4 regions of the Paenibacillus sp. 481 genome follow, and region 4 is predicted to be linked to each of the others. Evidence: predicted binding sites of a transcription regulator. Region 4 holds the regulator's gene; each other region holds the start of a gene.
The links. Region 4 encodes Rex, which represses fermentation and respiration genes when NADH is low (regulators of the CRP and FNR family bind a similar motif). Its sites were predicted from a motif close to TTGTGAAATATTTCACAA; they were not measured.
Positions count from the first base shown of each region.

Region 1: adhE (bifunctional acetaldehyde-CoA/alcohol dehydrogenase) is a predicted target of Rex. The motif match lies at 6,189-6,206, and genes of this name have one in related genera.
Region 2: KIK04_RS21570 (cytochrome ubiquinol oxidase subunit I) is a predicted target of Rex. The motif match lies at 1,280-1,297, and genes of this name have one in related genera.
Region 3: KIK04_RS11500 (formate/nitrite transporter family protein) is a predicted target of Rex. The motif match lies at 5,420-5,437, and genes of this name have one in related genera.

Region 1 is NZ_CP075175.1:4,484,530-4,492,554, forward strand. Features, by position in the region: gene KIK04_RS19650 (response regulator transcription factor) at 1-294, shown strand, start outside; gene KIK04_RS19655 (sensor histidine kinase) at 291-1,352, shown strand; gene KIK04_RS19660 (ABC transporter ATP-binding protein) at 1,541-2,320, shown strand; gene KIK04_RS19665 (ABC transporter permease) at 2,292-4,235, shown strand; gene KIK04_RS19670 (hypothetical protein) at 4,386-5,123, shown strand; gene KIK04_RS19675 (Crp/Fnr family transcriptional regulator) at 5,178-5,996, opposite strand; gene adhE (bifunctional acetaldehyde-CoA/alcohol dehydrogenase) at 6,306-8,025, shown strand, end outside.
Region 2 is NZ_CP075175.1:4,931,358-4,939,382, reverse strand. Features, by position in the region: gene KIK04_RS21575 (chromate transporter) at 1-908, opposite strand, end outside; gene KIK04_RS21570 (cytochrome ubiquinol oxidase subunit I) at 1,392-2,804, shown strand; gene cydB (cytochrome d ubiquinol oxidase subunit II) at 2,788-3,804, shown strand; gene cydD (thiol reductant ABC exporter subunit CydD) at 3,804-5,531, shown strand; gene cydC (thiol reductant ABC exporter subunit CydC) at 5,528-7,423, shown strand.
Region 3 is NZ_CP075175.1:2,623,285-2,631,309, forward strand. Features, by position in the region: gene KIK04_RS11475 (DUF418 domain-containing protein) at 1-114, opposite strand, end outside; purine riboswitch at 400-499, shown strand; gene KIK04_RS11480 (NAD(P)/FAD-dependent oxidoreductase) at 614-2,050, shown strand; gene KIK04_RS11485 (collagen-like triple helix repeat-containing protein) at 2,334-3,476, shown strand; gene KIK04_RS11490 (hypothetical protein) at 4,154-4,729, opposite strand; gene KIK04_RS11495 (hypothetical protein) at 4,726-5,274, opposite strand; gene KIK04_RS11500 (formate/nitrite transporter family protein) at 5,497-6,351, shown strand; gene rpmG (50S ribosomal protein L33) at 6,437-6,586, opposite strand; gene KIK04_RS11510 (agmatine deiminase family protein) at 6,721-7,995, opposite strand.
Region 4 is NZ_CP075175.1:4,671,069-4,679,093, reverse strand. Features, by position in the region: gene KIK04_RS20630 (cell wall elongation regulator TseB-like domain-containing protein) at 1-40, opposite strand, end outside; gene KIK04_RS20625 (amidohydrolase) at 55-1,365, opposite strand; gene KIK04_RS20620 (redox-sensing transcriptional repressor Rex) at 1,362-2,009, opposite strand; gene dinG (ATP-dependent DNA helicase DinG) at 2,023-4,893, opposite strand; gene KIK04_RS20610 (tetratricopeptide repeat protein) at 5,046-5,729, opposite strand; gene panD (aspartate 1-decarboxylase) at 5,932-6,315, opposite strand; gene panC (pantoate--beta-alanine ligase) at 6,368-7,249, opposite strand; gene panB (3-methyl-2-oxobutanoate hydroxymethyltransferase) at 7,246-8,025, opposite strand, start outside.

The DNA.
Region 1 (8,025 bases), 190 kb from region 4:
CATCGTACAAAAAATACGTTGGAATGGCAGGAGCAGCGTGTGGATCTAACGAAAAATGAAGCGTTGCTGTTATGTTGTCTACTCGAACGAATTAGTCATGTAGTCTCTAGAGAAACGCTGTTAGAAACGCTGTGGGATGATGTTGACTTTGTTGATGATAATACGCTAACTGTAAACGTTACGCGTGTACGTAAGAAGATGGAGGAAATCGGCATTAGCAAGGCGATTGAAACGGTGCGTGGGCAAGGTTACCGCTTGCAGGCTACTTGGGTTGAAGATGGGGGACCAGCATGACGTTTTGGCAATATTGTAGAGACCGATTACGCATTATCGCAGCTTGCTTAGTTGCCGTATTTATCTCACTTGTCGTCGTTTGGTTGGACTTAGGAATAGGGCAAAGATACATACGTAGCGACAGCTTGATTTACATTTTTATATTGGCGACCTGTGTGATTGTGCTCGGTTTATTATATGATTATAAGAAGATGAGACCGTGGTATGTAGAGATGAATCATGCATCAGCTAGCTTGAGCGAAAGTGAATTCACCCTTTGTTTGCAACATCCTGCAACAAAGGAGCAACAGCAAATTCATGAACTCATCACGCGCCAATATCAAGCGTTTACGAACGATTTGATCGTGATGCGCCAGCAAAGGGAGCAGCATGTTCATTTTACGAATCAATGGGTCCACCATATGAAGACGCCTGTGTCCGTTATTCATTTGCTGACGCAGCAGCACGCGGGTCCCATGACCCACGAGCAGGCGGAGCAGCTCATGCACAGTATCGCTGAAGAGGCAGATCGGCTAACACGCGGACTCGACATGATGCTGCACACGGCACGTCTAGACAAATTTGAACTTGATTTGCACGTGTCGAGGTTGAACTTGCAGCAAATGATCCGTCAAGTTATTAACCAGAACAGGAAGGCACTCATTCGGTACCACATTTACCCTAAGGTGAGTGGTGCGGACGTATTTGTAGAGAGTGACGAGAAATGGCTCGTCTTTATTTTGACGCAGTTAGTGACCAACGCTATTAAGTATTCGAAGCATCTACCGGGCACCAAAACTTTGCAATTCCAAATTGAAGTGGACGAAAATGCGATACTGCTCCATGTCAACGATGAGGGTATAGGCATTGCTGAGCATGATTTGCCGCGTGTGTTCGATCCGTTCTTTACGGGTGAAAATGGACGACGTGAAGGCGATGCGACAGGAATGGGGCTATATCTAGTTAAAAAAGTAACGGCCAATTTGGGGCATACGATTTCGATCCGTTCGAAGGTAAACGAAGGAACGAGTGTGACGCTTCGTTTTGCTGGCGACAGCTTGTATCGCAATCTGATGTAGCTATATGGATGTTAAGCGCTCAATGACTAGCAGACGCTAGAGAGGAGCGCTTTTTCATATTCGCAACGAGTAGATGACAATTTTGTAAGTTTGTTGCCGCGCATTGAAAGCTAATTCAATGTTCGTAGGTTAACGGTAATGGTTATACTGTAAAATAACTGTAAAAGAATGAGGGGAGTGCTTTCAGCATGACCGTATTGAGAACGGAGCAATTGTCGAAGGTGTACGGTACGAGAGGGAAAATGATATACACGGCTTTAAAAGATATTAACTTACAAGTAGAAGAAGGGGAGTTTGTCGGCATTATGGGACCGTCAGGCAGTGGGAAAACGACGCTGCTTAACATGTTGGCGACCATTGACAAACCGACCTCCGGCAAAATATATGTGAACGGAACCGATCCCACGACCCTTCATAATCGTAACTTGGCGCAATTTCGCCGCCGCGAGTTAGGGTTTGTCTTTCAAGATTTCAATCTACTGGACACGTTAAGTGTGAAGGAGAACATTATTTTGCCGCTTGCCTTGGACGGAATTTCAGCCAAAGAAATTGAGCGTCGTCTGCAAGAGACAGCAAAGTGGCTTGGGATCGAGAGCATTTTAGACAAGCGAACGTATGAAATTTCGGGTGGACAGAAGCAGCGAACTGCCATTGCTCGCGCGGTCATTCATCAGCCCTCCTTGCTATTAGCTGATGAGTTGACGGGGAATTTAGATTCCAAGTCGGCTAAGGATGTGATGACGGCGTTAGAGGAGTTAAATGAAAAGCAGAATCGTACTATTTTAATGGTCACTCATGATCCATTTGCGGCTAGTTATTGCAGACGTATTTTGTTTATTAAAGATGGGCGCTTGTTCTCAGAAATTCGTCGTGGGGCGAACCGCCAAACGTTTTTCCAACATATTTTGGATTCGCTAAGCTTATTAGGAGGAAATTTCGATGACGTCCCGACAGCTCGCTATAAGTAATATTAAGGGCAGTTGGCACCGCTATAGCGCTTATTTTTTCAGTAGTGTATTTGCGGTCATGATCTTTTTCGTATATGCGGCTTTTATTTATCATCCTGACGTGATGAAGGGGAACATTTATGGAGGAAGTAGCGTACGTCAGCTGATGCTCTTATGTCAATGGCTCGTCATCATCTTTTCGTTCTTCTTTACTCTTTACTCCAGCGGCGCATTTTTAAAATCACGCCAAAAGGAGTTTGGCATGCTCACGCTGTTTGGCATGACGAAGTTTCAACTGCGAAAGCTCGTTTTTTATGAAAATATGATTATTTCATTGTTGTCGATTGTGGCCGGTATCGGCATCGGGACCCTACTGACTAAGCTATTCCTCATGACGGTTTCACGGATGTTAGGTCTCGCAGCGCCGATGCGGTTCTATATTGATATACAGGCCGTTATCATTACGGTTGTTGGCTATTTGTTACTATTTATGTGTATTACGTTATATTCGTTGCGTAAGGTAGGACGTGCACAAATTATTGACCTGATTCGGGCAGAGAAGGCACCGAGAAAGGTGCCTACGTTTTCATGGCTGCTCGTTATCTTAGCCGTTGTATCGCTGGTAGCAGGCTATTATTTAGCAGTGACAAGCACGATGGAATTGTTTATTGTTACAGCAATCCCTACCATTGGATTTACCGTGTTAGGCACGTATTTCCTCTTTACACAGCTAAGCGTATCCATTACGCGTATGATGCAAAACAATAAGCGTTTCTATTACTTCCGCACGAATATGTTAAACGTGTCGCAAGTCGCCTACAAGCTGCGTGACAATGCGCAAATGCTATTTAACATTTCGATTTTATGTGCAGTTGTGCTTACGGCAACAGCAACCGTCTATTCTTTAGACCAAGGTTTGCGGAAGTCGGTAAGTGAGCAGTATTTGTTTGTGTTTGTGATGAACGGGGGTAAAGAAGACGTCCCTCCGCTAAGTCCTAAAGTCGTCGAGGGATATGCAAATGAAGCAGGTCATGCAGTTACAGCGAGCCTGAAGTTGAAGTATGTTGATGGCGTCATAAAACCAGACAACAATCGTGTCAACATCATCAGTGTCGCAGATTATAATCGCTTGGCTGTTCATTTTGGTTACCCGACACGTTCCGTAGCAAGTGGTGAATCGTTTTTGGTATCGAGACCACATAATGAATCTATGATCTTTTTTCATGACCCATCACAATCCATCAAGCTTAGCCCCAACAAGTACGTGGTTTCCGTAAAAGGGCATACAGATACAATTCTTTATGTTAAGGACCAATTGGAACAGAAAGTAATCCCAAGTGATAGTCATAGCCGTGCAACCCTTGTCGTCACGGACCAGTTGGCTGCGCAATTATATGCAAGTGCTCATTCGAACTATGCTCGAATGATGTATTACATGGACTGGGAAGATTGGGAATACGCCATGCCTGTCATCAACAAAATAGAAAGCACTTTGTCTGAAGATAACGAATACAATGTGGCTAGCCGGACGGAAGCTTGGAATAGTGTAAAGCAGATCACTTCGCTAACGCTGTTTATCGGCTTGTTTATTAGCTTGCTCTTCTTCCTTGCGAGTGGAAGTGTTATTTATTTCAAATTGTTTACGGATTTACAAGACGATCAAGCGTACTTTAAATCACTGACACGCATCGGACTGTCGATTGAAGAAATACGTAAAGTGGTGACGTTTCAAGTCGGCCTCGTCTTTTTTGCGCCTTGCGTCGTGGGCAGTCTGCATACGATGTTTGCGATGAAGTCCTTGAGTAACTTACTGAATTCGAATGTGCTGGGGTACGCACTGACCGTCGTAGCGCTATTCGTCATCATGCAGACGATTTACTTCTTAGCGGCACGCCGTACGTATATGAAAAAGATTTTAGAAGTGGCGGACGTGTAATATATAAGGCTAGACGGCTGGTCTGACAACATTGCCTTTGTTTTGTTACGGGATTGATACTTTTTGGCTCTCTCTTTCGTGCATAATAGATTCATACATTTCGATTATGTAACGTGTTTGAATTTTGAAGGCAGAAACGAGAGTGACGACATGACTTATCAGCGTTCCAACTTGGAGAGGCAAGCTCTTCTAGGATGGATGATACTCATCCTCTTTTTCCTAGTTGGCTGCTCTTCCGATTCCAAGCAAGCAACATCAGAACCATTGCCCGCAGCTGCTGTGCTGAAAGGCGACGAAGTAATGATTCATATTGACGGCGGAACGATTATTCCGAATCTATCCGAACAGTTGAAAGTACCATGGAAGCAGGGCATGACTGTTGCGAATACTTTGGTTTATTCAGGACGGGTCAAGCTATCAGAAGACAAGAAGGAAATTGTGTCGGTTGGGGATGTGTCGCTCGATAACAAAATGGGCTGGGGTATACTCATTAATGACGAGCAGATTCTTTCTACGCAAGCTTTGAGCAAAAATGTGCAGCCGAGTGATACGATATTTATATTTGTAACCGAAGATGATGTTGTGACAAACGCAGCTCCGATACCGGGCATCAATCTTAGCATTGATGGCGGGACGACGGCTCCAGACATAACGAATACGTACTTAGTACGTTGGGAAGAAGGATTGAACATTGACGATTTGTTAAGCGAGTTTGCCCAAATTCAGTTATCTAAGGATGGAAATTCTGTGGATAAAATTGGTGAAATCAAGCTTGCATCGTCCGTTCAATTCCACATACATATTAACAAGAAGAGTGTGAAGCTGAAAGACCGGGCTAGCATTGACCTGAAGCAAGATGATCATGTGAAGTTTACGATAACGCCTTAAAAAAGCGAGCCTCGTACGCAGCAAGCGTACACGGTTCGCTTTTTTAATCTACCCTTAAATGCGGCATATTTCTTTCGGGCATAGTTCACAGTGACATACACCTTGTAAATGCTCCAAACTACGAATAATAATTAATCCATGTTCGTATTCGATAATCCCCTGCTTACGTAAGTCACTTAGCATCCGGTTCACGCTCTCGCGCGTGGCCCCGATCATGTTAGATAAGTCGGTGTGCGTCACTTTTTTGTTGATGAGCAGCCCGCCGTCTTCCAGTTGTTCCCCATACGTATTGGACAAACGAATCAAGGTCGAGCAAAGCGCTCCAGGTTTGCCGTACATCATGAGGTCGCGGAATTTCGTTTGCGTTAGCCGATGATGAATGCCCATCCATTTCATAAAATCAATTGAAAAATCACAATGTTGGCAAATAAGCAGTTCCAAATCTTTTTGATCAATAAGTCCGACTTCAGCTTCTTCCATCACTTCTGCCGTAAAGCTGTGCTTCATGTTGTGAAAAGGATCGACATGACCAACAAGGTCTCCTGCTTCAAACATGTACAAAATCAATTCCTTACCTTCATCCGTTGACTTCGTCATTTTGATGCGGCCGCTTTTGAGCAAAAACAGCTTATCTGACAGATCGCCCTCCCAAAAAAGATGAGACCCTTCGGGGTACGTTCGATTCTTGGCTATAGTCATTAGACGCTCGACATTCTGGTCTGAGAAACAGGACGTATTGCAATACGCTACGAATTGTTCGCTGATGATGGTCACTCCGTTCTCCTCCAAACTGTGTATTTCAATATTGAATAGCGATAAGTGGGTAACTTCCTTTGTGACTTGTTTCACTAAATCTTTCGTTACTTCTATCATGAACGTTCCCCATGATGATGTCAATTCCAATAAGGTTCAAAAATGTTTACAGATTAGCGACAAAATATATGATAAAAATCACGGTGTAAATGGGCGGAATATGAACAAAGCGCGCTATTAAGCGAAAGCGAGGTAAAAATGTGGTGTGACATATATCACATACAACGAGGGTGCATCTGGTCTACAATGAAAATGTGAAAAGATTCACAAAATAAAGCAACGCAGATTAGACTTGTGGACTATAGGCAAGGAAAGCAGCGCCGAAACATGACTTGCATGCGCAGCATTCCATAAATGGAGGCGGATAGAATGGCAGCAAAACCAGAGTTAAAGCCAACAGTGGAAAAAAAGGCAGAAAAGCATAGTGTGGAGCAGCATATTCAACAACTCATTGATCGTGCAAAAAAAGCGCAAGCAGCAATGATGGGCATGGATCAAGAGCAAGTCGACCGCGTCGTTCAGCAAATGGCGCTTGCGGGCCTTGATCAACATATGCATCTGGCGAAAATGGCGGTTGAGGAAACAGGCCGCGGTGTGTACGAAGATAAAATCACGAAAAATATATTTGCGACAGAGTATATATACAATGATATGAAATACGACAAAACGGTCGGAGTCATTGAAGATAATCCGTATGAGAGCTTTATGAAAATTGCGGAGCCGGTCGGCATTGTGATGGGGGTTACACCTGTTACAAACCCGACGTCTACAACGATGTTTAAAGCGCTCATTTCCATAAAAACGCGCAATCCGATTATATTCGCCTTTCATCCATCGGCGCAGCGCTGTAGCGCGGAAGCGGCACGAGTGTTGGCAGAGGCGGCCGTACAGTACGGAGCGCCTGAACATTGTGTGCAGTGGATTGAAATGCCGTCCATGGAAGCGACGAATGGCTTGATGAATCATCCAGACGTAGCGCTCATTTTAGCGACAGGCGGAGCGGGCATGGTGCGTGCGGCTTATAGTTGTGGCAAGCCTGCGCTAGGCGTAGGGCCGGGGAACGTCCCTTGCTTTATTGAAAAGACAGCGAACATCGAGCAGGCAGTTACCGATCTCATCTTATCGAAAACGTTCGATAACGGTATGATTTGTGCGTCTGAGCAAGCGGTTATTATCGAGGAGCCGATCTTTAATGAAGTAAAGGCTTTTATGCAGCGGAATGGATGCTATTTCTTAACACCAGAAGAAGCGGGTAAGCTGCAAGGCTCCGCGATGAAAGCAGACACATGTGCCGTCAATCCGACGATTGTTGGGCAATCTGCTCGTAAGATTGCAGAGATGGCAGGCATCACCGTACCGGAAAACACCAAAATACTCGTTGCCGAGTTGGACGGCGTTGGTCCGAAATATCCGCTCTCTGCCGAGAAGCTTAGTCCTGTGCTAGCGTGCTATAAGGTGAAAACGGCTGAAGCAGGCATTGAGCGTGCGGCGCAAGTGGTCGCGTTTGGCGGAATGGGGCACTCATCGGTCATTCACTCGAACGATGAGGATGTCATTAATCGGTTTGCGGAACGATTGCAAACAGGGCGCATACTAGTCAATTCGCCGTCCACGCATGGCGCGATTGGGGATCTGTACAATACGAACATCCCGTCGCTAACGTTGGGCTGCGGATCTTATGGACGCAACTCAACATCAGCGAACGTGTCGGCAGTTAATTTGCTCAATATTAAACGGGTGGCGAAGCGGACAGTGAACATGCAATGGTTTAAAGTGCCGAACAAAATTTATTTTGAAAAGGGCTCCACGCAATATTTAGCGAAAATGCCGGACATTAGCCGCATTATGATCGTAACCGATGAGATGATGGTGAAGCTCGGTTATGTCGAGAAAGTGGAGTATTATTTGCGCCAGCGTCGTCAGCCGGTTGCCATCGAAGTGTTCTCGAACGTAGAACCCGATCCTTCTACAGAGACGGTGCGCCGCGGTACGGAAATGATGGCTAGCTTCCAGCCAGACTGTATTATCGCTTTAGGCGGCGGTTCGCCGATGGATGCGGCGAAGGCGATGTGGTTGTTCTACGAGTATC
Region 2 (8,025 bases), 260 kb from region 4:
ACCCCTTTCATCATCGCACCTAGATAGGCAGCAAACGTAAATAAGGGCCCTGGCACAGCTTGAGTGATCCCGTAGCCAGCCAAGAAGTGCTCTTTACTTATTAACCCCGTCGGCACGACGGCTTGTTCAAGCAACGGAAGTACGACATGGCCTCCCCCAAATACGAGCGAACCCGCCCGATAAAAATGATCGAACAATGATATCCAATCGTTTTCTACACCCTGACTCCACAGCGGCAAGCCAAGCAATAGTCCAAAAAAGAGAACCAAACAACATCCTGCCAACCTACGATTAATGGGCACCACCATTTGTGGCACCTGCTGAATGTCTTCATGGCGATACATCCACCATCCAACAATACCCGCAACAACGATTAGCAGCACTTGGGTAACCATGGATGGCCATAGCAAGGCGGCAGATGCAGCTGCTACTGCGATTGTGATTCGATTTCGATCAGGGGTCAATTTGTGCCCCATACTTATAATCGCTTGCGCAACGATAGCGACGGCCACAATTTTAAGGCCGCTAATCCAACCAACATGGCTCACATCCATTTCTTTCATGAAAAAAGCAAACACGATGAGCGCAATAACAGATGGCAGCGTGAATCCAAGCCAAGCAACTAATCCGCCAAGCAGCCCCGCGCGCATGATCCCGATCCCGATCCCGACTTGGCTGCTCGCCGGACCAGGTAGAAACTGACACAGCGCAATTAAATCTGCATAGCTTTGCTCATCCATCCATTTTCGGCGCCGAATATATTCGTTATGAAAATACCCCAGATGGGCAATTGGGCCGCCAAATGAGGTTAGCCCCAGCTTCGTGGAAACGGCTAGTACCTCAAACAAGCGGCGGAATCGATTTTTTGGTACGGATTGCTTTAACGTGTTGCTCATTTCTACACTCATTCCATTCACCTCTATGTATTCAGTTCTATACACCTATAGATTTCGATCATTATACCCTTTATTTGTTATCGGAGGATAAAATACACCATCTTTTTCAAGTGTAAACGGATACATGCACTACCATTTTATTCATTTCAAACTTTCGACAATGTTACGTCATAAAATGTTCAATTAACCCCCCCATTTGAGCCATTGAATTATGATTATTGTCATGTACAATGTGGGTATAAGGAGGATATAAGGGTTGAAACTTACATGTGAATGTGAATTCATGAACAAATTATGTCATTCTCCACATTTGAATGTGAATTGTTTATCAATCTTTTCCTAAGTTTCATTACACATGGTTTGCTCCAGCCGTCTAACTACGGTTGTGAAATTCATAACAAACATTACCATTGTCAGCAATCAACAAGAAAAAAAGACTTATGCATCATTCCGTTTGCTGTGATCAGAGAGTCTAAACCGGATGGAGGTATTTTTATGGAGTTGGATCCGATTTTGCTAGCACGCATTCAATTTGCGTCTACGACAATTTTTCACTATCTGTTTGTACCGATGACGATTGGCTTGGCCTTTCTACTTGCGATTTTAGAAACATTGTACGTTGTCAAAAAACAGGAAGTGTATAAAAAGGCCGTTAAATTTTGGAGCAAACTGTTCCTCATTAACTTTGCGGTCGGTGTTGTAACCGGTATTTTGCAAGAGTTCCAGTTCGGGATGAACTGGTCCAATTATTCCCGCTTTGTCGGTGATGTATTCGGTCCCTCACTCGCACTTGAAGGTCTATTAGCCTTCTTTATGGAATCTACGTTTATCGGATTATGGGTATTTGGTTGGGATCGCTTATCTAAGCGTGCTCACCTTGTGTGTATTTGGCTCGTCTCACTCGGAACCGTTCTATCGAGCTTCTGGATTTTGACAGCTAACGCCTTTATGCACGCACCAGTCGGTTACGTGTTCCAAAATGGACGCGCTGAAATGAACGACTTCTTTGCTATTATTTCGAACCCGCAGCTGTGGCTGCAATTCCCACATACGCTGTTCGCTGCTTTTGCAACTGGCGCGTTCTTTATGGCTGGGGTAAGTGCATGGAAAATTTTAAGACGTCATCAAGTCGATGTGTTCAAAAAATCGTTCCAAGTTTCGATTTCAGTAGCGATGGTTGCAGCGATGCTCGTAGCCTTGGTTGGACACTCGCAAGCGCAACATTTACTTAATTCACAGCCGATGAAAATGGCTGCTGCTGAAGCACTCTGGAATACGAGTGAAGACCCAGCTCCGTTTACGGTGTTTGCGAACATAGATACAGAGAAAAAAGAAAATTCCCATGAAATTAAAATTCCTTACATGCTGAGCTTCTTGTCTTATAGCAAATTTAGTGGCAGCGTGGAAGGTATGAATCAAATTCAGGAAAAATACGAAAAAATATATGGACCAGGCGATTATATCCCTTCGGTTAAGACAACATTTTGGAGTTTCCGAATTATGGTCATCAGCGGAAGCATACTATGCTTACTCGGAATGGTCGGCTTCTATCTTTCCCGTAAACGGAAGCTAGAGCAAAGCCCTTGGTTCCTGAAGCTAATGGTTCCTGCTATCGCTCTCCCCTTCCTTGCGAATTCATTTGGTTGGATGATGACGGAAATGGGACGCCAGCCTTGGGTCGTCTTCGGTGTTATGCGTACCGAGGATGCGATTTCACCAACGGTTACTTCAATGGAGTTATTGATATCACTTATCTTATTTGTCAGTCTGTATGCCGTGCTCGCGGTCGTTGACGCTTACCTATTTATGAAGGTTATTCGTAAAGATGATGATCTCGACAACCACGTAGAGCCGTATATGTCCGATCCGTTTGATAAGGAGGAACACCAACATGCTATCGTTAAATGAGATATGGTTCATCGCAATAGCCGTTCTGTTTATCGGCTTCTTCATACTCGAAGGCTTTGATTTCGGCGTTGGCATCGTCTCCCGTTCGCTTGGGCGCACGGATAAAGAACGCCGCGTGTTAATTAATACAATTGGCCCATTTTGGCATGCTAACCAAGTATGGTTGATTACGGCAGGTGGCGCGATGTTCGCTGCCTTCCCAGATTGGTACGCCACTATGTTTAGTGGCTTCTACCTACCTTTCGTACTCTTGCTGCTGGCGCTGATCGCCAGAGGCGTAGCTTTTGAGTTTCGTTCCCAAGTCGAGAACGGCACGTGGAAAAAAGTGTGGGATGCTGCAATCTTTTGGGGCAGCATCCTCCCGCCTTTCTTGCTCGGCGTCACATTCGCGAATTCGATTCGCGGAGTGCAGATCGATAGTCAGAAAGAACTTATCGGCAGCGTGTTCGAACTGTTGAACGTTTACTCGCTGTTAGGCGGAGTTGTCGTTGTACTCCTCTGCATCTTACATGGTCTCGTCTTTATTACGATCCGTACAAGAGGCGGTATACAAGATCGGGCTAGAGATGTCGCACGCAAGATCGTACCGGCCGTTGCCGCTGTTCTGATTCTGTTCGTAGTGCTAACGTATATGAACACTGATATTTATGTGGTACATGGGAAGCAATGGCTTGCCCTGCCATTGTTAACGGGGGCAGCACTCGTATTCGGATGGTTGCTTATTCGTAAGCAACGTGATATTTGGACATTTGTGATGACGACTAGTATGATTACGTTAACCTTTGCGAGCATATTTATTGGTTTGTTCCCGCGCTTGATGGTAAGTTCCATCGACCCCGCGTACAGCTTAACGATATTTAATGCAGCATCCGGTGCGTATTCTTTACGCTTGATGACATATATGTCATTCACGATAATTCCGTTTATTATTGGCTATCAAATTTGGTGTTACTTTGTATTCCGCAAACCAATTAATGAAAATGACCATTTGGAGCACTGATGAAAAAAAACAATCGAATGCCTAATTACAATGGAATACGACCGCTCTTTCTTACGTTAGGCTGCATCTCTGTGCTGCAAAGTATTTGTATTTTGCTGCAAGCGACGCTGTTGGCTTATTTGATCGCTGACTTGTTTCAAGGTGTGCCTGTCGAGCAGCTTTATCCGAACATGGCTTATTTTTTCCTTGCTTTTGTTGGACGTAGCAGCCTGACTCTTTTGCGGCAAAAAGTGGCTTATCGCTTTGCTGAACGAACAGGTTCAGCGACGAGAAAGCAGCTGCTGGATAAATTGTTTGCACTCGGACCGAGATTTGCTCGGTCCGAAGGCACAGGCAAGCTCGTCACGCTGGCACTGGAAGGCATTTCACAGCTGCGTACGTTTTTGGAGCTGTACTTACCTAAGATGGTTAGCACCATGATTTTACCGTTGGTCATCTTGGTATACGTGTTTGTGCAAGATATCCCTTCAGGCATTACCTTGATGCTTACGGTTCCAATCATCATCGTATTTATGATTTTGTTAGGACTTGCTGCGAAGAAGCAGATGGATAACCAATGGAGCTCGTATCGCATTTTGTCCAATCATTTTGTCGATACTTTGCGTGGGTTGGAAACGTTAAAATTCCTCGGACAAAGCCGCCGTCATGAGGCGTCAATTGCGCACGTCAGTGATCAGTATCGCACGGCTACCGTCCGTACCTTGCGAGTGGCGTTTCTGTCCAGTTTTGCACTCGATTTTTTCACCAGTCTCGCGGTTGCCTTTGTGGCTGTAGGACTTGGTATCCGTCTTGTTGACGGAACCTTGTCCTTCCATACCGCTCTAACCGTGCTCATTCTTGCACCGGAATATTTCCTGCCTATTCGAGAGGTCGGTTCCGACTACCATGCAACTTTGAACGGAAAGACAGCCGGCGAACATATTCAATCCATTATTGATTACGATTCAAATAACAATTCGACACATGTAAAGCCTCAGTCTTGGGGTGCAGACAGCACGTTGACCCTGACTGACATCGACGTTCGCCATGGCACAGATGCCAAGCCGTCGTTAGACCGAATTTCGCTTAATGTGCATGGCACGATGAAAATCGGCATTGTCGGAGCTAGTGGCGCCGGGAAATCGACGCTGATCGATATTTTAGGCGGTTTCTTGCATCCGTCGAGTGGTCACATCCGTTGGAATGATACAGACATGAACTCGCTTATTACAGAGAGCTGGCATAAGCAAACAACGTATATCCCGCAACAGCCGTATCTGTTCACGGATACATTGGCGGCCAACATTCGCTTCTATGAACCGAATGCCAGTATGGAAGAAGTCGAACAAGCAGCAGCGGCAGCTGGGCTGAAAGCGGTCGCCGACGCCCTCCCCAACCGTTATGAAGAAACGATTGGCAATGGTGGTCGTATGCTAAGTGGTGGTCAAGAGCAGCGTGTTGCGCTTGCTCGTGCTTTTTTAGGAAACCGCCCTATTCTACTGTTAGATGAGCCGACTGCTCATTTAGATATCGAAACGGAATATGAGTTAAAAGAGCCGATGGCGCGACTGTTTGCAGGAAAGCTTGTCTTTTTCGCTACTCATCGCTTGCATTGGATGCAGGATATGGACCAAATTATAGTCCTTGACCAAGGGCAGATCGCTGAAGTCGGCACCCATCGAGAGCTTGTTCTCCGCAAAGGGGTTTATTACGAACTCATTCGATCGCAGATGGAGGGGATTCGATGAAGAAGGAAACATACGCTGGTAGCGAAGGCTGGGTGCGGCCCTACTTGCGTAAACATAAGTGGCGCTTGGCACTGGCCGTCTTTCTCGGTATTCTCGGTGTAATGGCGGCTGTTATGCTGATGTTTATTTCTGGCTACCTGATTTCAAAAGCAGCCCTACGCCCGCAAAACATCATGCTACTCATGCTTCCGATCGTAACGGTGAGAGCGCTTAGTCTTGGACAGGCGCTATTTCGTTACTTGGAGCGCCTAGTCGGCCATGACATCGTCCTGCGCATTTTGTCTACGATGCGTGTTCGCCTGTACAACATTTTAGAACCACAAGCGTTGTTCGTACGCTCTCGCTTTCGGACTGGCGACATGCTCGGCATGCTGTCCGATGATATTGAGCATTTACAGGATGTGTACTTGCGTACCGTATTTCCTGCTATCGTCTCGCTAACGGTTTACGGACTGTTTATTGTCGTGTTGGGCATGTTTGACTGGACATTCGCCCTATTGATGGCGTTGTACGTAGCGGTAATCATATTCGCTTTGCCGCTTATCTCTTTACGCATTAATCATCAGAAGCATTTGCGGCTCAAGCGTGGGCGCAACCGCTTGTATCAGAAGCTTACGGATGCCGTGCTTGGCATTAACGACTGGCTCGTAAGCGGTAGGAAAGCTGAATTTATTGAGAGCTATGAGGCAAGCGAACAAGAACTTACTCGTACGGAGCGTGAGGTGCATCAGTGGGCACGCTGGCGGGAGTGGATCATTCAATGTGTAATCGGTGTCGTCATCGTGTCGATGATTGTATGGGCGGGACATCAATCCGCATCAGGCCAGATTGCTGCAACGCTGATTGCGGCCTTCGTCCTAATGATTTTACCGATTATGAATGCATTCATCCCGATGTCCGATGCGATTGAGCGAATTCCTAAGTACCAAGATTCATTGGCACGAATTCGAGATGTTGAGCACCATTTGGACATTATGGTCCCTGCTGAGACTCAATCTCAAGTCGCTGCTTCCGATAGGCAGCCCGTTAAGCGGGTCAAACAAGCACATCTTAAGATTGAACACGTGCGCTATCGCTATGCTACAACTGCTACAGATACAGCTGCTGCAGCTGCTGCAACTTCTGCTGCTGTTGAAACCGTTGAAACCGTATTAGCTAGCTCAACTGAATCAACAGCAACCGCTGAAGCTGAAGTTAGCGACTGGGTGTTGGACGACATATCCTTGGATATTCCCCAAGGTAAAAAAATCGCCATTATCGGGCGCAGTGGCGCTGGAAAATCAACGCTACTCAAGCTGATTCAAGGCGCGCTCCAGCCCGATCATGGCGCTGTTACTGTAAACGGAACAGCCGTTCATTTATTAGGCGACGACGTATCTGACGTGGTGTCCGTGCTCAATCAGAGCCCTCACCTGTTCGATACGACTGTTGCCAACAACATTCGTCTAAGTAAAAAGCATGCTTCTGACGAAGAAGTACGCGAAGCTGCTCGCAAAGCACAGCTGCATACGCTAATTGAGTCATTGCCGCAAGGCTATAACACTTCAACCCATGAAATGGGGCAGCGATTTTCTGGCGGCGAGCGACAGCGAATTGCGTTGGCACGCATTCTGCTGCAAGACGCCCCGATCGTCATTCTCGATGAGCCGACGATTGGACTTGATTCGCGAACCGAAAATGCGCTGCTAGCAACGGTATTTGAGGCGCTTGAACATAAAACGCTTCTGTGGATCACTCACCACCTAGCGGGTGTCGAGCATATGGACGAAGTTATTTTTATCGAGCATGGGCAAATTGCGATGTCAGGCAGCCACGCGCATTTGCTGCAACATTCGGAACGATATCGCCAATTGTATGCCCTCGACATGCCTGCTTCGTTACTAGAAGCTTAATATTTAATATCGTGTCGAACTAACAAGCCACCGCATAAACGCCGGTGGCTTGTTTTGTTAGGTCTGACCTATGCTCTGAGTTTAGGTTCTGACCTACGCTTAAATCGTCTGGCCCGCCCCAGCTTGTGTTTCCTACTTAGTTCTGATCTTAGCTCTGATCACTGCTCCGACGAATGCTCTTACCTCAGCTCTGATCTCTACTTTGACCAATACGATTACCTCAACTCTGATCTCCACTTCTCTTCGGCTTGCTGAATTAATTTTAGCGACACCGTGACAACTCCCCAATCTTTTCGTAAACACCTAGAATATATTGTGGTGAAATGACATAAAGGAGGTCAAACAAAATGAGCCAATGTTATCCACAGGTAAGCCCTTACGGTGGTGGTTGTTCCAAAGGTATAGGTTTCATTCTCGTTCTATTTATACTTCTGGTTATCATCATTTGTGGGTGTCGCGCTTACTAATATCAGAACCCGTTAACTTTCATCTCGCATAGCCACACCCCGCATCACTATTCGTAGTGGTGCCGGGTGTTTTTTTCGGTCGCTAACGAAGCTGTAAATTTGGTTCGATTGTACTAATCTCAAATACATAAGCGA
Region 3 (8,025 bases), 2.0 Mb from region 4:
AATCCCGTTTCCAGCCATTTCGGGGATGTTGACAAAAAAGATGCCAAAAATAGCGAAGCCTCGAATGATGTCCAAGGCATCGATTCGTTGCTGAGGCTGTAGTTGTTGCGACATAAGTTTACAATCTCCTTTAATGCATCTATACATTTGCTGTAGTCAAACGTTAACAATATCATACAGTAGTTGAACAGACAACGCTTGGCGTAAGTAAACAGGGGGTTCCATATAAATGTTCGTTAATTAATTGTAGTAAACAAAATAAATAGGTGTTAATTATAATATATTTATTAAAATACGAACATTAGGCATTTATATTGTTGACTCGTTCGTATTTGTTCGTTACAATAAGCATGTCGCTAACAACGTGGCAATGTTTGGTTTTAGCATTTGGTTGGAACAACAATGGTCTCTATCCTGTTTCGTATATTCTTGGAGATATGGTCCAAGGGTCTCTACCAGGAGCCGTAAATTCCTGACTACGATGGGTGTGCTTTGGCATACCTGTTGAAGTCGGGGCTTTTTTTTGCCCAAAATCGTAAAAATGAACGTTCTTATGCATGAACAGTAGAGATAAAAAGCTAACGTGTACGTTATGAGGAGGAACCGAGGAACGATGAGTAAATTTGATGTCATTGTTGTAGGCGCTGGTCCGGCCGGAATTTTTACATGTTATGAGCTATCTTTGAAAGCTCCCCATTTGAAGGTGCTGCTTGTAGATAAAGGGCACGATATTTATCGTCGCAGTTGTCCGATTTTGGAGGAGAAAATTCAACTGTGTCCACCAGCCGCTGGCAAAAAGGAATTTGCAGGCTGTTTACCAGCTTGTTCGATCACAAATGGATTTGGTGGCGCAGGTGCTTACAGTGACGGGAAATTTAATATTACGACGGAGTTTGGCGGTTGGTTGACCGATTATTTACCTCCTTCCCAAGTTCTTGATCTGATTCAATATGTAGATACGATTAATTTAGAACACGGTGCAACACCAGATATAACGGACCCGACTACGGAGACGGTTCGCCGCATTGAGCATCAAGGATACGCTGCGGGCTTGAAGTTACTGCGGGCACAGGTACGCCATTTAGGAACGGAGCAGAACTTAGAAATTTTAAAATCAATCTTTGAATACTTGCGCACGCGCATTGAAATGCAGTTCAAAACGGAAGTAGCCGACATTGTAACCGTAAGGCAGGATGGACGTCATGTCTTGAAGGGCATTGAGCTTAAAAATGGCGAGACGCACGAGGCGGATCAGGTCGTCATCGTGCCAGGGCGTGACGGTTCAGCTTGGCTGACGGATATCTTGAAGAAGCGCCGTCTTAAAATGTACAACAACCAAGTCGATGTCGGAGTACGAGTTGAAACGTCCGATGTCGTGATGCGTGAAATTAACGAACATTTATATGAAGGAAAATTCGTGTTCAACACGTCGGTAGGGACGCGGGTGCGTACGTTTTGCAGCAACCCGTCAGGGCACGTCGTTGTTGAAAATCATAGTGGCATTATGTGTGCGAACGGTCACTCTTACAAAGATCCGAAGCTGGGCTCGCCGAATACGAACTTTGCGCTGCTCGTGTCGCATAAGTTCACGGACCCGTTCGATAAGCCGAACGAGTACGCGCGTGAAATTTGCAAACGCGCTAACGATTTGTCGAGCGGCGGCGTTATCGTGCAGAAGTACGGCGATATTTTGCGTGGCCGCCGTTCAACGGACAACCGCATTCGCGAAGGCTTCTTGGAGCCGACGCTGCGTGAGGCGGTGCCAGGCGACTTAGGGCTTGTGCTGCCATACAATACGATGAAAAGTTTAATCGAAATGGTTGAAGCACTCGACAAAGTAACGCCAGGCCTTGCGTCTGAGCACACGCTGTTCTACGGCGTGGAAGCGAAGTTCTACTCTGCGCGGCCGAAGCTCGACGTCACGTTGGAGGCCGAAATTGCCGGCCTGTACTGTGGCGGCGACGGCGCAGGCATTACGCGTGGCTTGGCACAGGCTGGCGCGGCTGGCGTACACATCGCGCGCGGCATCATGGATAAGCGCGGCGTATAGTACTCCGATTAGCGGAGGGAAATAGGGTAGATTTCCCCGAAGTCATTTATCAACTATAACCCGAAAGATAGACCCTTTGTTCCGCAGGGCTGTCTTTCGGGTTTTTTGCTATGGCTTCACGTAATAGCTCTGTTATATAGATCGAATAGAGGGAAGTCTAGGGCTGGGACGAGCTAGTCTATTTTACGAGTATAAAAACTAGGGTTCATCTGTCTCTATCAAATAAGTAAAAATTACATACTATAGTCAGAGAACGATAACATCCATTGAGAGGGGGGATATAATGTCTCAATCTAATATTCCTAACATTACGCCCGTAATTAGCGTAACACGTGACGACGCTATTACCTTGTTACTTTCCTCTATTGCTTTAGAAGAGTTGGGACTTAGCCATATTTTGAACGCAGAAGGGGAAAAGTTACAGTATGTACTCGGCACACTTCCTGGTGTAACTGCACCTGGTGCGACACTTAGTGACATTCTAACGATGAATGAAAGTGTTCGTGCCACGATTAGGGAGATTACGAAGAAGGAATTTATTTTGGACAGTAAGCTGAACAGCATCTTGAATACCCCTATCTCAATTGGTCCGACAGGTCCTGCAGGCCCTACTGGACCATCTGGCGGCCCTCCTGGCCCGACAGGACTTACTGGCGCGACGGGTGCGACTGGCTCTACCGGAGCAACAGGAGCCACCGGAGCAACAGGAGCCACCGGAGCAACAGGAGCCACCGGAGCTGCTGGTGCGATCGGTGCCACGGGAGCGACTGGAGATCCGGGTGTTACCGGCCCGACAGGAGCCACGGGCCCAACGGGGGTTGGCGCTACCGGAGCCACGGGTAATACAGGTGCGACAGGTATTACGGGGGCTATAGGTCCAACTGGCGCTACTGGCGTAACAGGGGCTGGAGCCACGGGCGCAACAGGTGCCACAGGAGCAACAGGTACGACGGGTGCCACTGGCGTAACTGGTATTACAGGTTTAACAGGGCCATTCCTATCAAGTTATATTGAAATAGCCCAAAATGTTGCCCAAACCGTTGCCCAAAATGGTTTGGTTAACTTCAATATAGTAGATAATATCGGTACCGCCTTTACTTTCAATGGGACGGATACGGTAACGGTCAACGAGATAGGGTTGTATAGCGTAGAGTATTGGCTCAACCTAGACACCGCGAGTGCCGCAAGCGTGTTTGGACTGATTCAGAATGGAGTGAGCTTCTTTTCGCCAACGGGTAATGCAGCTGCAGGCGGAGGGAACTTGGCAGGTGGAGCACTCATTAATGTACCAACTACACCATTTACGATTCAGCTCGCGAACATATCCGTTGGCGCGAGATCGATTGTTCTGACCGCCGGGAATGCCTTCAGTAGTGCTGCCGCTAATATGCGTATTATCAAATTCGCCGACGGACCTTCTACGTAACCATCCGCTTGCCCCGTGATTTTACGGGTCCAAGATAGACCACGATACAGTTAGAAGATGATTCCTGTGCTGCACAGGCGTCATCTTTTTTTATTTCCGATACCTGTCGGTTGGTATTGTCATATGAACGTTCATATGGGCGAAAAAGAGGGTTCCACGGCGTGTAGCATCTGATGAGCGTGCGATAAAGTACTAATAAAGCACAAATAAGCACTAATAAATCACAAATAAGCACCAATAAAGCACCAATAACGCACCAATAACGCAAGCTAAGGAGGTTTAAATGTTCTTGAGCCGTGAACAAATGACGGGAATGTCCATACAAAAGAGGACACAGGGGACATATAGGGTCTGGAGCATAACTGCAAAGACAAGCCTTCTTCAATGTCTATATATAGACAATATATCTGAAATTATTCACTGCATATAGATATCGAAATACAATAACAGCTGGAATAAAAATATATGCCCATCCCTTTTATGTCCACTATTTGCAAGACAAACCTTTTGAAATTCCGCATATAGTGGACAGATGGAGTAAGAAATAGCGCAATTATACGCATAGAAGTGAAAATGCTGTACTTAAACGATGCCCGCTAAGCTAAGGGGTCATAGCGGGAGCGGGCTACTACGAATTACGTTGTTCCACTTTGCCTAGGCTTAACCTGCCTTGCACATTAAGCCTCCCACCAGAACAAGCTCGCTTGAGAACTTAACAATCCGGCTACTGACAGCGAACCCGAGACGGACAGCGATAATGTGCTCGCTGGAGGGACGATAATCGAGCCGAAGAAGTCAGTCACGAAGTAGCCCGATCCAAGCGGCAATGAAATTAACGTCGTCCCTCCTGTGACGGCAACGGTGGAACTCGTTACTGTCATCGTACTCGTGTTGCTGCTGCCCAAGTTGCTGTTAACAGGCGTAACAGCAGCAGGTGCGGTGAGCGTACCATTTTTAAAAAAGTTCACTGACGCCGTTAAGCTTGAAAGCAAGCTCAGTCCGACGCCAATTCCTCCTGTAACGCGAATGATGTAGCATGTTTTGGTGCCGCCATTATTAAGGCGGAGTGATGCGGTCACAGAACCACCGAGTAGCCCCAGTGAAGCGGAGTTGCTGACGAAGGCGCTGTATACGTTGCCGCTCTTGCTTGCATCATACGGTGGTTCGGTGATGACGGCAGGTGAGTTAAGTGAATTCGTCCATGATGTATAGACGTTGTTATTGGGCGTGTTAAATACAGAAGCATTTGTCATGAAGTCACCAACTCCCACCAAGCAAAGTTAATCGAACCTGTAAGTGCTCCAACTCCTAGCGATATGGTAAACGTTTGATTTTGAGGGACAATTAAGCTCCCGCCAAATGAAAGCCCGTACACGCCCGCAGTTAAAAAGTTAGAGTAAATCGTAACAGGAGTGCCTGTTAACGTGCCTGTGTTCTGCCGTGTCGTCACAACGCTCGTTGTAGCACTGCCGAGATTTCGATTCACAGGAACCGGAGTCGTGCTTCCCGCAGCAGCTATTGTTCCACCGGAAAGCACTGTTAATGTAGCGGAGGCAGATGTGCCTCCTACTAAATGACTGATGTACACCGTTCTGCCGCTGCCGCTTGGATTTGTTATTTGGATCAGTAAGTTCTGGCTGGCTGGTACGCTGATAGACGTGGTCGTTAAAGTAAAAGCAACGCCGCTTTGTGCAGCTGCTTGGGCTGTGCTACTACCTACACCTGGATTGGTGTAGGTGTTCGTTAAGAAGGTGTAGAGCGGATTGGGCTGATTGTTAAAGACTGCGAAATTGGTCATGTACAATCCCCCTCTTTTTCCGAAATCCATGTTTGCTTCGTTCCATATCTTTCACTTATATGATTCTATTAATAATTTATGCTAGGAAACGTAGTGGTGCTTGTGAGAAAGCACACGAGCAGTACCTAATCTTATATATTTAAGATTGTGATTTTTTGCACAACATATGTAGAGAAAGGATACTAAAATGAGAGGAGAAGCATAAGCAAGGAGGCTGGAAGTATGGCTGGAGATATGAACGGAAGTACGACTATCGATTTGAAGCCGCAGCAAATCGCTGAAGCCGCAGTAAACGCAGGCATTGCAAAAGGGCGTATGCCCGCGGGGCAGATGTCTGTGCTTGGATTTATGGCAGGAGCCTTTATTGCGCTTGGATACTTACTGAGCATTCGTGTAACAGCGGCAATGCCTGTAGAGTGGGGCAGTTTGAATAACTTGGTCGGGGCAGCCGTATTTCCAGTCGGACTTATCCTTGTCGTGTTGGCAGGGGGAGAGTTGCTGACTGGCAATATGATGGCTGTTCCGTTGGCGCGCATGCAAGGACAATTATCAACGCTTGAGGTGATGCGCAATTTGGCTGTCATTACATTCAGCAATATGTTGGGAGCGCTGTTTGTTGCTTATTTTTTCGGACATCTGGCCGGCTTTACCGCGAGTGGTGTTTATGTGCAGAAGACAATTGAGATTGCGGGTCATAAGCTGCACGATAACTTCTTACAGGCTTTTTTATCAGGCATTGGCTGCAACTGGCTTGTAGCGCTGGCTGTGTGGTTATCGTATGGGGCGAAGAGCTTTGGCGGCAAAATCGCGGGTATTTGGTTTCCAACGATGGCGTTTGTAGCGATTGGGTTTCAGCACGTGGTGGCGAATATGTTTGTGATTCCGGCCGCTATTTTTGCGGGTTCTTATAGTTGGGGGGCATTTGTTCAAAATATGATTCCGGTGTGGTTGGGCAATTTAACGGGTGGAGCGGTGTTTGTGGCGGGGGCCTACTATATCGTCTACTTGAAAAAAAATGATTTCGCCGTTGTTGAGGGCAGCGCACAGCAAAAGACAGGGCAGGGGGATGCAGCTTAGTAGCTCATTTAGCTGCTCTGTCTTTGTTTGTGCAGAAGCGTCCCTATGAAAGATGAAGGCACGAAGATGAAGGGACGAAGTTGAATTAACGAGTTTCGCGATGTAGCGTTACTCTTTTTAAGCGGGGACAGTATTTATGGTGTTCCAAACGCTCAGGATTCGTTCTTTTGTTCTTAGTTGTCGTGTAATTACGATCACCGGATTCGGTACAAGCTAATGTGACGATGACTCTCATGTGTGCACCTCCTTTCTTGTATTAATTAGTAATAATTACGATTAATAATAGATTAATGCAAATTAGGTTGTTTGTCAAATCCAGTAAAAGCTAAAAAGGACGCCAACGAGAGAGCATCAATAAGAGAGCGGCGACTAGCTAAACGCAGTAGGAACATTGCGTGTATGACAATGCACACCGCCACCAAATAAATTCAACGCCATCGTGTCGAGTAACACGACCTGCCTTTCTGGGAATACGTGTTGGAGTACGCGCAGGGCTTCTTCGTCCTTCTTTTTAATGCGTTCAGGAAGCCCCTCTTTCCAATATTTTTGCCCGATTACGATGTCATTTAAAATTAAAAAGTTACAATAGCTCAGGGCAGGCAGCATCGTCATATCGCCCGTCGGAAAAGCGGAGCCGTCGTGCATTTGCGTTAAGCGTAAACTCCTCTTTAAAAAGTGCCATGATTGGTATATCGCATCTCCTTCTTTGACACGCACATATATCGGATCAGGCATCGGAATGCGTACAATGCGGAACGGTTCTCCGTCAGTGTTCAAGCTCTTTTGGAGGACTTCATAGGCTTGATCGAGTCTGACTTTGTTCATAGCAGCAAGTTCGTGCTGAGCAGCTTCCTCTGCGGTAACTTCGGCCAGTAGGATCGTGCGCTCATCGACGAATCGGCACATCTCATCAATATGCCCGTTGGCTGAGGCCGAGCGATAGGCCAATGTCGCGGCGTCTGGCCCAGGCACGGGGCCGAGCATAATATGCTCGTCGTCAAATGTCGGCAGCGGCAGCCAGATGACTTGCTTCAAGTTGAATATGCGTTTGAATTCAGCCTCTACCTCGTCACGGGTCATGCCTCTATTTCGTTTGTTAACCTCGGTGTTTTCAATCGTCATCATGACCCCTTGTCCATTGAATTCACGGTCTCCGCCTTCGCTGATCAGGCGGGTAAACACGGTTTCCTCAATACCGAGCAGCTGGGCGTGCTCGCGGTCAAAGGCTTCCATTAATCGGGACACTGGTTCATATTTGGTCAACACGCCGTATAGATCAAAGTCAAAGTCGACGAGCTTGCGGCAGCCAGCATCATCAACGATAATTTCTGCGCCAAAGTCGCGTGGGTACATAATATGGTTCTTGATGTGTGAAAATTGGATGCGACTACTATCAACGTGCTGCTGCTCTAACTTGTCTTTGGCACGTTGTGTGACTTGCTCACTAGATGTGTTCACGATGACTAATTCAACATGCTCGAGCATTATTTTTACAATTTCCACGCTAACAGCATCTACGTTGTATCCTTCACAAGGGTATTCAATGTCAGACCAACAGAGCATGACACTGTCTTGCGGTTCGAACTCCCCCGGTACTCTAAAGCGAAGCATATCTAACGCCGATGTACTGTTCACGTTGTTCATGTTGATCCTTGTCATTGCATATCCATCCTC
Region 4 (8,025 bases):
TTTTACGGTTTGTCCGCCGACGCGGCCCGCTTCTTGCCATACGTATTCCCCCGCTTACCGCTTCAGCAATTGTTCAAAGCATTGCTGAGCTTCATGACGAATACGTTCTTCGTCCATCGTTAGGCACTCGCTGTTCTTCACAACTTGGCGTCCGTTTACCCAAACATGTTTAACATCTTTAGCGGAAGCCGAGTACACCATGTGAGACACAAAATCCGTATGTGGAATGAAATGAGGCTGATCGATATCGACTGCTACAAAATCGGCCTTCATGCCCGCTTCAAGTAATCCCACATCAGCCAATTGAATCGTCTGCGCACCGTACAAAGTACCCATACGCAACGCTTCAGCAGCTGGAACAGCAGTCGGATCACCGGAGACACCCTTATGAATAAGTGCTGCCAAACGAATTTCCTCAAACATATCTAGATTGTTATTGCTAGCAGGTCCATCCGTGCCTAAAGAGACAACGATACCTGCTTTCAACATATCCACTACACGTGCTATACCACTCGCCAGTTTCAAGTTACTGCCTGGGTTGTGAGATACAGCTACCTTGTATGTTGCCAGCGTCTCAATCTCTTCATCTGTTAAATGGACAGCATGCGCGACGAAGGATGGACGGCTGAAGAAGCCTAGCTTCTCCAAATGCGCCACAGGACGCAGACCGTAATCAGCTACATTCTGCTCTACTTCGGCTCTCGTCTCCGACATATGTGTATGAAGGGATAGATCCAAGTCGTGCGCCGCCTGTACAAACTTCTCAATAAAGGCAGGTGGGCATGTGTATGGCGCGTGCGGCGCGAGCATTGTTGTAATACGTCCATCCGCCTTGCCATTCCAATTTTGTGCGAATTGAATCGCCTCATTCAGCTTGTGCTGTTGCACATCCTCTGGACAGAGGCCGATAGCTCCACGCATCAGTCGTGCACGAATGCCTGACTGCTCACTCACTTTTGCGACTTCATCCATATGGTCATACATATCAACAAATGTCGTCGTTCCGCCTTTCAACATCTCTAAGACGGACAACGATGTTCCCCAATATACGTCTTGGCTCGTAAACTTCGCTTCCATTGGCCACATTTTTTCTTGCAACCATGATTGCAACACCATGTCGTCGCCGTAACCGCGCAACAGGGACATAGCAGCATGTCCATGCGTATTCACGAGTCCTGGAAGGAAGAACAATCCTTTACCATCTATGATTTCAGCCTCGTCACCTTCATACTCAGTTGGCAAGTTCTCTCCGATATAAACGATCTTATCATCTTCAATAACCATGGATCCTCGTAACGAGGTTTGAGAGCTATTTGGGTTTAACACGGCAAATATGCCGTTGCGAATAATCGTACGTTGTGTCATTCTGCAGCCGCGTCCTTTCCTGATTCGGTTAAATAATAAGCTAAACTGAACAAATCCGTCGTGAAATCAGCCGTGTGCACACGAATATGCGACGGAACTTTTAAAATGACAGGTGCAAAGTTAAGAATCGCTTCAACTCCTGCCTCAACGAACTGATCTGCGACTTGCTGCGCTTCAGCAGCAGGTACGGTTATAATACCAATCCGAATATGATGATTCCGCACCGTGGGGATAAGATCGCCCATCGGAAGCACCGTATGATTGTTAATGAGGGACCCGATTTTAGACTCATGTGCATCGAATACAGCAACGATTTTCATATTATCTTTTAAGTAGGCCGTATAATTGCACAACGCGTGTCCAAGCTTACCCGCACCAACTAAACCAACGTTAACGACTTGGTCCAACTTAAGTATATGCCGTATTTGTTCGATTAAATAAGAGACGTCATAGCCGATACCTTTACGGCCAAAATCACCGAAATAAGCCAAATCTTTACGGATTTGTGCTGGATTCAAGTCCAATTTTTGCCCTAAATCTTGAGACGATACCGTTAATACTTCACGCTGCTTTAATTCAATCAGGTGTCGCAAGTAAACCGGCAAGCGTCGCACGACCGCTTCCGATATTTTCATACTTTTCATTGCAAGTCTCCTCTCATTGCTCCGAATCGTCTTTCTTGTTGTCCTCTAACCAAGTTTGAATACGCGGTACTAAATGTTCCGTAGCCATATGTTCCATCTTTGGTCCCGGTAACGAGTACAAAAAATGCTTTCCGTAGCTCGTCTCTATGACGCGCGTATCGTAGATGATGACGATGCCTTTATCTTGAGTGGTGCGGACAAGACGTCCGAAGCCTTGCTTAAAGCGAATTACAGCCTGCGGTACAGAATATTTGCGAAACGGGTTTTGATTTTGTCTCTTTAAGCGCTCTGATTTTGCTTCAACCAGCGGATGGTTAGGCGGCTGGAATGGAAGTCTAACGATAGCTAAACACATCAGAGCATCACCTGGGATGTCGACTCCTTCCCAGAAGCTGCTCGTTCCAAGCAAAACAGATGCAGACTGGTCACGGAATCGACGAGTCAATTTACTCCGATTACCGCTATCAATGCCTTGTCCGAGTACCTGAATACCTTCGACGCTTAGCGATTCCTTTAGCGGCTCGTACACTTCACGTAGCATTCGATACGACGTAAATAAGACAAGCATGCGCCCTTTAGTCACTTTAGCGACTTCAGCTAATGATTGAGCAAGCTTATTGTTGAATTTAGCGTCGCTCGCTCCTTTGACACTCGGAAAATCACGCGGGATCACAACGAGTGCTTGCTCGCGATAATTAAACGGTGACTGCAAAATAACCGTATGCAGACGCCCATCCTTTTCCGCATCTTTCAAACCGATCTGCTCAGCCACAAAATGGAATGACTTATCTACCGACAACGTAGCGGACGTCAAAATGACGCTCTTTTTCGGTTCAAAAAAGTAGCGTTTCAACGCTTCGCTCACATCAACCGGCACAGCGTAAAGCTGCATCGATTTGGCCCGATATTGGCTGTTGCCTTCCATCCAGTAGACCGTCTCTGGATCTGTCCCCTGCATAAACAAGCGGAAATCGTCGCGCACTTGACCGAGTTCCTTAAACAGTCCAGTAACGTCGACAACGACGCTTTGCAGTTCGTCATCGTCCATGTCTTTCCATTCTTGGACTAGCTTCTCGCCAGAGCGAACGATTTCGTTCAAGCGCGTATGAATGTCTGCCTCAATTTCCGTAACGTCATTCCACGTCTCTGGACGCTCACCTGACTTCAAGCGCAATACAACTTGTCCGGCTTCGATTTGGCCAGTTTCATTAGCTGGAAGCAACTGAAACAATTGGTCATGCAAGCGATCCCATTGCTCTTTAACATTCACAATTTGCGTCAGCAGCTTTTCAATGCCTTCCGCCCAAATAAGCGCTTTTTCATTTCCAGACAATCGCAGCACTTGTTGGAGCAATATTAACGCTCCGTTCTTGCTGTCTTTAAACAACCTTGTCATCGGATGGACTAACGAGAAGTATTGCACATGCGTTCCTAAGTGCTTACCTGCCGTTTCCTCAAAATGATGAGCCTCATCTATGACCAAATGTTCATACGTCGGCAACAAGCGATGTTCAGCAATTACATCCGTAAACAAAAGAGAATGGTTCGTAATAATGACATCGGACAAATTGGCATCATTCTTCGCACGATGATAGAAGCAACGACGGAACCAAGGACAAGCACGGTTCAGACACGAATCGCTATCGCTTGATACCGTATCCCAAAAATCAGGTCCCTTATGCACGAGGTGGAGTTCCTCATCGTCACCATGCTCCGTGTGGCTTAGCCACACGATCATCTGTGCAGCAGTAAGCACATCGTCGCGCGCATGTGTATACTCACTGTTAATTATTTTATGTTCAAATTTTCGCAAACACAAATAGTGACTGCGACCTTTTAAGACAGAAGCTTTGAATGGAACAGGCATAATCTGCTCAAGCAATGGCAAATCACGCTGTCTAAGCTGTTCCTGTAAATTGATCGTGTGTGTACTTACGATTACTTTTTTCTCTTGTTCAATACTATAGTAAAGCGATGGCAGCAAATATCCTAACGATTTACCTGTACCAGTTCCTGCTTCAATGAGCAAATGTCGATCATTATCTAAGCAGTCCATTACCTCGTTAAACATTTGCTCCTGCGACGCTCGCGGCTCGTAATTGTCCAGCATAGTCGATAAATTCGATCTCACTTGATCCATAAAAGATTGGAACGACACCCCTTTAAGCGGGCTTTGTTCCGATGGGTCGCGCGGAAGTTGCGTTTCTGTCCAATCATTTTGTTTCAACACGAGCTGACGGAACGGGTGGTAGCCATCGTTATCATCCCAATCGGCAACGTTGCGTTCCCGCTCTTGCAGCTTCTGTTCAAACAACCATTTTAAGTCGCGTTCCTCTGCTCCAAATACGTCCACTACACGCTGCAATGTTAACAACGGTAAATCATCGATTGCCTGCATACAGCGCACAAATACGTCAGCTGTCGCTTTCGCGTCACTATCAGCTTGGTGAGGACGATCATGTTCAATTCCAAATTGATGCGTCACAGCCCCCAATTGAAAAGAAGAGAGCGAAGGAAATAAGACACGCAGCAACTCGATCGTGTCTAAAATACGGCCCGTAAAAGGCAAATATCCGGTCTGTTCCAATGCGCGAGTCAAAAATTGATAATCAAACGCAATATGATGACCGACTAGTACGACATCACTTAATAATGGGACTAGCCCCGTCATCGCTTCATCAATATCAGGCGCATCCTGAACGTCAACATCACGAATACCCGTTAGCTGTGAAATAAACTCCGGTATCGGTATAGTTGGGCGAACGAATGAATGGTACTCACGTTCCACCGACAAATCATGTCCTAATACGGTTAAACCAATCTGTATAATTTCATCACTCGGCTGATTTCCGGTCGTTTCAAAATCCAGTACGGCGAATCTCATCTTGTAGAATTCCTCTCACAAATTACTGCTATTAGCATAACAGATGTTCGGTCGTTTGGAAATGAGTAGAGGGAAACATCTGTACGTATTTTTACGTACTTGACGTTTCCCTCTTCTTCTCCATTGGGACGACTCATATGGTCATTCGTTCATTAGGCCATTTGCGCCATCCGTTCACTGCCATAATGCAACGTACCCTTTTTTCCCGAACACGCCTTCAAGTTTTGTAACGCTTCTTGGAGGGTTGGGTCGGTTTGGTACGCTTTTTCAAAAAATTGCTGCGCCTTATCAAATTGCAAATCCTTCGCGTATATGCAGCCAAGCGCATTATAGGATAGAGCCTTCAGCTTGTTGTCCTCGGTTAATGGAATAATAAAATTAAAATGACGACATGCTTCTTGACTACTTCCTAAATGCAAATGCGACATGGCTAACCAGCCGCGTGCCGTTAAGCTGTCCGGCTGATGTTCCACAGCCAGTTCAAAGTAACGTACCGCATGCTTGAACATATTTAACGCGAAGTAGCCTTGACCGCGCTGCAGCGGATCTCCGTAATCGAGCATTTGCGGTGCCGCTTGTTTCGTACTTCCGGCAGGTGATCCAACCGCATACGCCGTTACAGCAGAGGCCGCTGCGCCAGCATCTTTGGCGCGCGGTCGAACTTCAGCCAGCTTCTCTTCGAAGCGCAGCCACTCATCAACAATATGATCGCTCATGGAGCTTAACAAAGACAGTTGCCGTTCAAGCTCTTGCTTCTGCTCTCCTTGCGCGGACGAATATTGCTCACTAATTTCGTCCAATAACAAATTCATCGTTTCGAATACTTGTTGCAGCACGATTCCATCCCACCTTCACGAGTGATGCGTATCGTTGACTTGTCCTTTTTAAGCTCACGTACATTTTGTGTCTTCCGGGACAATTGTATGCGGTGAATCATTGCTTAAAATAATGAAACACCATTCCATCGCAACAACAATAAGAAACGCACTGCTTGAAATTGGTTATTGGCATTAATGTTACAAGATACCAAATAAATGGTTAGCGAATCGTAGCATGCAATTCTTCATGCGCCAATTCAACTGCTTTGTTATGCTCGTCAACAAACACCACTTTTGGATCGTACTTACGAGCTTCTTCATCTGTCATTGACGCATAAGAAATGATGATAACATTATCTCCAGGCTGGACGAGACGTGCTGCTGCACCATTCAAACAAATAACACCAGAATGACGCGGCCCTTTTATGACGTACGTCTCCAAACGAGCACCATTGTAATTGTTCACAATTTGAACTTTTTCATTCGGAAGCAAATCGGCTAATTCCATCAAATGCTCATCGATCGTAATACTGCCTACATAATTCAAGTTCGCCTCAGTCACCGTTGCACGATGAATTTTTGATTTCATCATTTCACGAAACACCGTATTTCCCCCTCTATATGTTGAGTAAATGAGTATAAGTACGAATCGGATATTACGCGAACAATAAACGATTATCAATAAGACGTGTGCGTCCAAAATGGACAGCCAGCGCTACGATCACTTGGGTCTGCGACTGTACAAGCGGCTCGTTAGTTAGCTGCGGCTGCAAAGATGGAAATTGCAGCACTTCAACGTAGTCTATTTTCGCCAAAGGCTTCGTTGTAATCGTTTCTTGTAACACCGTTACTAAATCCGCGGCCGTGAGGCTAGGATGTTGTTCGAGCAGAGCATCAATCGATTGGAGCGCTTGCGACAACACAAGGGCTTGCTCACGTTCCTCAGCACATAAATAGACGTTACGTGAGCTGAGGGCGAGTCCATCCTGTTCGCGAACGATTGGGCAAGGTACGATTGTCAGATCAAAGTTCAGATCGTCAACCATTTGCTGGATAACGGCCACTTGCTGAGCGTCTTTCATGCCGAAGTAAGCCCGATCTGGCTTCACGATATTAAACAGCTTTGCCACGACCGTCGTTACACCATCAAAGTGCCCTGGACGGGATGCTCCACACAATCGCGCGGATACATCTGTAACTTGTATCGTCGTTTTGCGAGCGGACGGATACATAATATCAACCGTTGGTAAAAATACAACATCCACACCGCATTGTTCCGCAAGCTGCAAATCCCTTGCCTCGTCACGCGGATAACGATCCAAATCCTCATTAGGTCCAAATTGGATCGGATTCACAAAAATACTTAGCACCGAAATGCTACAATCTTTCGCAGCTCTCATCAAGCTAGCGTGTCCCTCATGTAAATACCCCATTGTGGGCACGAAGCCAACGGATGGAACGATTCCAGCAGCGATTTGCTGCTGCTTAAGCGTGTTTACTGCGGCACGCATATCAGAAATAGTACGTGCAATAATCATGTATGCTGCACCTTCTTATTGCTTACGCTCGTTCCGTTAGCGTTACCGTACAAACTTTCTACAACTTCATCACCAGCGCTAAAAGTGTGTTCAGGAGCTGGAAACGCCTGTTGTTTAACATCTTGCACATACGCTTGAATGCTTTCGCGAACTGTTGCACCGATATCTGCGTACGTTTTGACCATTTTTTTCTCACGATAGCTCGGATCATAACGCAATATATCATGGTATACAAGCACTTGACCGTCACATTGTGCGCCTGCGCCAATACCAATTGTCGGTATAGATAAACGTTCGGAAATGTATGCCGCTACTTGATCCGTTACGAGCTCAAGTACGATACCAAATGCTCCTGCACGCTCCAAGGCGAGCGCGTCTTCAAGCAAACGCTTGGCATCTTCCGGCGTCTTCCCTTGGATTCGGTAGCCTCCCAATTGATGGACAGATTGTGGTGTCAAACCGATGTGGCCTAACACAGGCACACCCGCTTTCACGCACGCATCAACCATCAATGCAATTTCACTACCGCCTTCCATTTTCACTGCGTTTGCAAATCCTTCTTGCATGAGTCGGCGCACACCGTACATCGTTTCCTGTACCGTGCTGTGATACGTCATAAACGGCATGTCAGTTACAACAAACGTATTCGGCGCTCCGCGACGTACTGCACGTGTGTGGTACACCATGTCGTCTAATGTTACTGGCAGTGTCGAGTCATACCCGAGCACTACGTTCCCCAGTGAGTCACCCACCAATATCATGTCTACATCTGCTTG